DNA from 2 places in the Leuconostoc mesenteroides subsp. mesenteroides ATCC 8293 genome. Region 1 is predicted to be linked to the other one. Evidence: predicted binding sites of a transcription regulator. Region 1 holds the regulator's gene; the other holds the start of a gene.

The links. The regulator HrcA, encoded in region 1, represses chaperone genes, less so after heat shock. The targets are predictions, from matches to a motif close to TTAGCACTCNNNNNNNNNGAGTGCTAA.
Region 2: a site for HrcA is predicted at 879-905, ahead of groES (co-chaperone GroES). Genes of this name have one in related genera too.

The regions. Positions count from the first base shown of each region.
Region 1 covers NC_008531.1:1,332,728-1,334,937, reverse strand. The annotation lists gene ribF (riboflavin biosynthesis protein RibF) at 1-656, shown strand, start outside; gene hrcA (heat-inducible transcriptional repressor HrcA) at 778-1,803, shown strand; gene grpE (nucleotide exchange factor GrpE) at 1,820-2,210, shown strand, end outside.
Region 2 covers NC_008531.1:1,735,371-1,737,580, reverse strand. The annotation lists gene LEUM_RS08600 (YitT family protein) at 1-809, shown strand, start outside; gene groES (co-chaperone GroES) at 933-1,217, shown strand; gene groL (chaperonin GroEL) at 1,246-2,210, shown strand, end outside.

The DNA of each region.
Region 1 (2,210 bases):
AATTTACTTCTAAACTTGCTAAATTAGGTGGTCAACAGTTTGTAGATGAGGTGGTCATGCAATTAAACCCTGTTACGGTGGTAGCAGGATTCGACCATTTGTATGGTGCAGCGGGAACGGATAGTGATATGCTACATTTAGCAACATATGCAACTAATCGCTTTGATGTTATTACTGTGTCTGAATTTGATGATTATAATCAGAAAGTTTCTTCTTCAACAATTCGATCTATGTTAGATCAGGGGAACGTAGATGGCGCCGCACAGCAGCTTGGTCGTGTCCATTCGACATCAGGTATAGTCGTCCATGGCGAAGCTAGAGGCCGTGAATTAGGCTTCCCAACTGCCAATATACAAACACCTGAAGAGGAATGGCTGCCTGGTATTGGTATCTATGCTGTAAAAATAAAAGTATATGATACTTGGTATCTAGGAATGGCTAGCATCGGACGCAATGTGACGTTTGGTGATGCTCGTCCAATCACAGTTGAAATTAACATTTTAGATTATCAAGAAGAAATATATGGTGAGTTTGTTCAGATACAATGGTGTCATTATCTGCGTGGTGAAGTGAAATTTGAAAACGTTCAAGCACTGATAGATCAACTTAATGAAGATGCAAGACAAACAAGGCATTATTTTAATACAAAATTATAAAATACAGTTTTTTGGCACTCTTATAAAAAGAGTGCTAAAAAGACTTGCATTATTTCTCAAATAGTGTATTATAATAAGTGTTAGCAGTTAGATATAGTGAGTGCTAAAAGGAGTCGATAATATGGCGCTAACAGAACGACAAAAGTTAATCTTAACCGCCATTATTTATGAGTATACACAGCGTGAGCATGCGGTTGGTTCAAAAAGTCTACAAGAACATCTAGATATTAAAATTAGCTCTGCTACGATTCGTAACGAAATGGCAGCGCTAGAATCCGATGATCTTATAAAAAAATTGCATACTTCTGCTGGTCGTGTACCATCATACGAAGGGTATCGTTATTATTTAGATCACCTGATGATGACACGCAGATCGACTGATCGCGATGTACAAGCGGTCATTCAATCATTCCGTGGAAACTTCCATGAGATAGATGATTTGCTAGACGAAACAGCTAGGACTTTATCAAATTTAACTGGTTATACTGCGTTAATTTTGAAGCCAAGGCGAATTGATATTAAAGTTTCGGGATTTCGATTGGTTCCATTGGAGGGCCATCAGCTGATTGCAGTATTGGTTACTAATGATGGTAAAGTGACTAGCCAGACATTTAAATTACCAAATGAAATGGCGATTGAATCGTTAGAAAGTATGGTTGCATACATCAATGATCAGATGGTCGGTCGACCGGTTAATGATGTGTTGCGTATGATGCAGTCTGATGAGTTGCCTACGCAAATGAGTCGCATGATTAAAACGCCGGCAGCTTTTTTGCAACTATTTGGCGACGTGTTAGCACGATCGAACGGAGATAACGTCCATATTGGCGGCCGATTGAATGTTCTAGACTTTAGTAAAGAAACAGATATCGCTGATGTGAAGCCTCTGTTGGAATTTTTGAACAATGCTGAGGATGTTAGACAAATTGCTTCGCCAACACGAGATGTTCAAGTTAAAATTGGACGTGAGATTGGCGAGCCATTACTTTCAGAGTTCAGCTTGATTACGCGTGGATTTTTGGTACCAAATCAAGGAAGTGGTATTATTGCTTTACTTGGTCCAATTCCTATGTCATATAGTACCAATACGTTGCTTACAGACGCGTTTGGTGAAGCGTTAAGTCGCAAAATGATTGAATATACATAGCTAGGAGGTCACACTTGTGACAGAAAAAAACGAAGAAGTTGTAGAAGATAAGAACATTTCTGATCAAACTGATGAAAATTTGACCGAAGAAATTGAATCTGAAGCTGATGATTTACAGGTGGAGCCTGATCCGAAACAAGCGGAAATTGATAAGCTAACAGAGCAAGTTAACAACCTCGAAGAAAAATTATTACGTTCACAAGCAGAAATTCAAAATATACAACAGCGCAATGCGCGTGAACTACAAAATGTACGCAAGTATGATGGACAAAAATTAGCCAGTGCAGTATTGCCAGCCGTTGATAATTTGGAAAGAGCCCTTCAAGTTGAAGCTAACGATGAAGTGTCAAAGCAAATTAAAACAGGTGTGGAGATGACGCTTAAGACGTTAAATCAAGCTTTAACAG
Region 2 (2,210 bases), 400 kb from region 1:
CACTACGTTATATTGTTATTGTAATGGCACTCGAAATCGTAGCAATCAGCATTAACTTTTTTTATGCACCGGCAAAAGTTGCTGCTGGTGGCGCAACTGGATTGGCTATTTTAATTAACGAATTGGTGGGTTTTGATCGAGCAGCTACTGTGTTGATCGTCAATTTGATTATGATTGTTTTGGCAGCTGTTTTTTTGGATCGTGGTACCACAGCGCGAATTGCTTTTGGCAGTATTGTTTTGCCGGTGTTATTGAAAGTTACACCAAGTTTTCAAGTTTTACAAGATCGAACCTTTGCGGTGCTTGTTGGTGGTAGTATTTTTGCTGTTGGTGTAGCATTACTTTATCGAATTGATGCTTCTAGTGGTGGAACTGCAGTGCCTCCGATGATTTTTAAGAAGTATTTTCGCATTTCACCAGCTTTATCTCTGCTGGCAATTGATACAGTTGTTTCGTTAGGGAACTTGGTAACGCAAGGGTTAGAAGCACTGATTTTGGCGCTTTTTTCATTAGTTATTACTGCGGTTGTGATGAACTATATCGAAACTGGTTTGGATCGTCGTAAAATGGTCTACATTACAACAAATGATCGCATTGATGATTTGAAAAAATATTTGCTTGATGGTGACAAGGGCTTCACAATTATGGATGTTCGTGGCGGTTATATGGGTGATGGACGTGAAATGTTGATGGTGGTCCTTGATAATCATGAGTATAATCATTTTTTGCGTGGCATTCATCAAGTTGATCCGGAGGCTTTTACGATCGCTTATGATATTTCTGAGGCGCATGGAGGGACTTTTCTTTGATGACGTGACAACTAGATCACGTCTTTTTTGTTGACATTTTTGATGATAGTGTTATACTTAAAATTGTAATTAGCACTCACGTTTAAAGAGTGCTAAAAAAGAAAATCTCGGAGGTATGAATCCATGTTGAAGCCATTGGGTGATCGTGTGATTATTGAAGTAACGGAAGCTGCAGAAGAAACTGTCGGTGGGATTGTTTTGGCAAGTAATGCCAAGGACAAGCCTGTTACTGGTAAAGTTGTAGCTGCGGGTACGGGTTATGTCTTAAATGATGGCACAGTCCGTGATTTGACAGTTAAAGTCGGTGATGAAGTCTTGTTTGATAAGTATGCAGGACAAGAAGTGTCATTTGAAGGGCAAGATTACTTAGCATTGCACGAAAAAGACATAGTTGCAGTTGTCGAATAATTATCAAATCAAAGGAGATATTTAAATCATGGCTAAAGAATTAAAGTTTTCAGAAGATGCACGTGCAAAGATGAAGGCCGGTGTTGACAAGTTAGCTGATACAGTTAAAACGACTATTGGACCAAAGGGTCGTAATGTTGTTTTGGAACAATCATATGGTGCACCAACCATTACCAATGATGGTGTAACAATTGCTAAAGCAATTGAACTAGAAGACCATTTTGAAAATATGGGCGCTAAGCTTGTCGCTGAAGTTGCTTCAAAGACAAATGATATCGCAGGTGATGGTACAACAACCGCTACTGTTTTGACTCAAGCAATTGTCGGTGAAGGTTTGAAGAACGTGACTGCTGGTGCCAACCCAGTTGGGATTCGAACAGGCATTGAAAAAGCAACTGCAGCAGCCGTTGCAAAGCTGCATGAAATGTCACACACAGTTAATACTAAAGATGAAATTGCTCAAATTGCATCAATTTCAGCCGCCAATGAAGAAGTTGGTGAATTGATTGCTGAAGCAATGGATAAAGTTGGTAATGACGGTGTGATCACCATTGAAGAATCAAAGGGTATCGAAACAACACTTGATGTTGTTGAGGGTATGCAATTCGATCGTGGTTACATGTCACAATACATGGTGACTGACAATGACAAAATGGAAGCTAACCTAGATAATCCATACATCTTGATTACTGATAAGAAGATTGGTAACATTCAAGATATTTTGCCAGTATTGCAAAGTGTTGTTGAACAAGGACGTGCTTTGTTGATCATTGCTGATGATATTACCGGTGAAGCCTTGCCAACATTAGTTTTGAACAAGATGCGTGGTACATTCAATGTTGTTGCGGTTAAGGCACCAGGATTTGGTGATCGTCGTAAGGCACAATTGGAAGATATCGCTATCTTAACTGGCGGTACAGTAATTACTGAAGATCTTGGTTTGAATTTGAAGGATGTTACAATTGATCAACTTGGTCAAGCTTCAAAGATTAA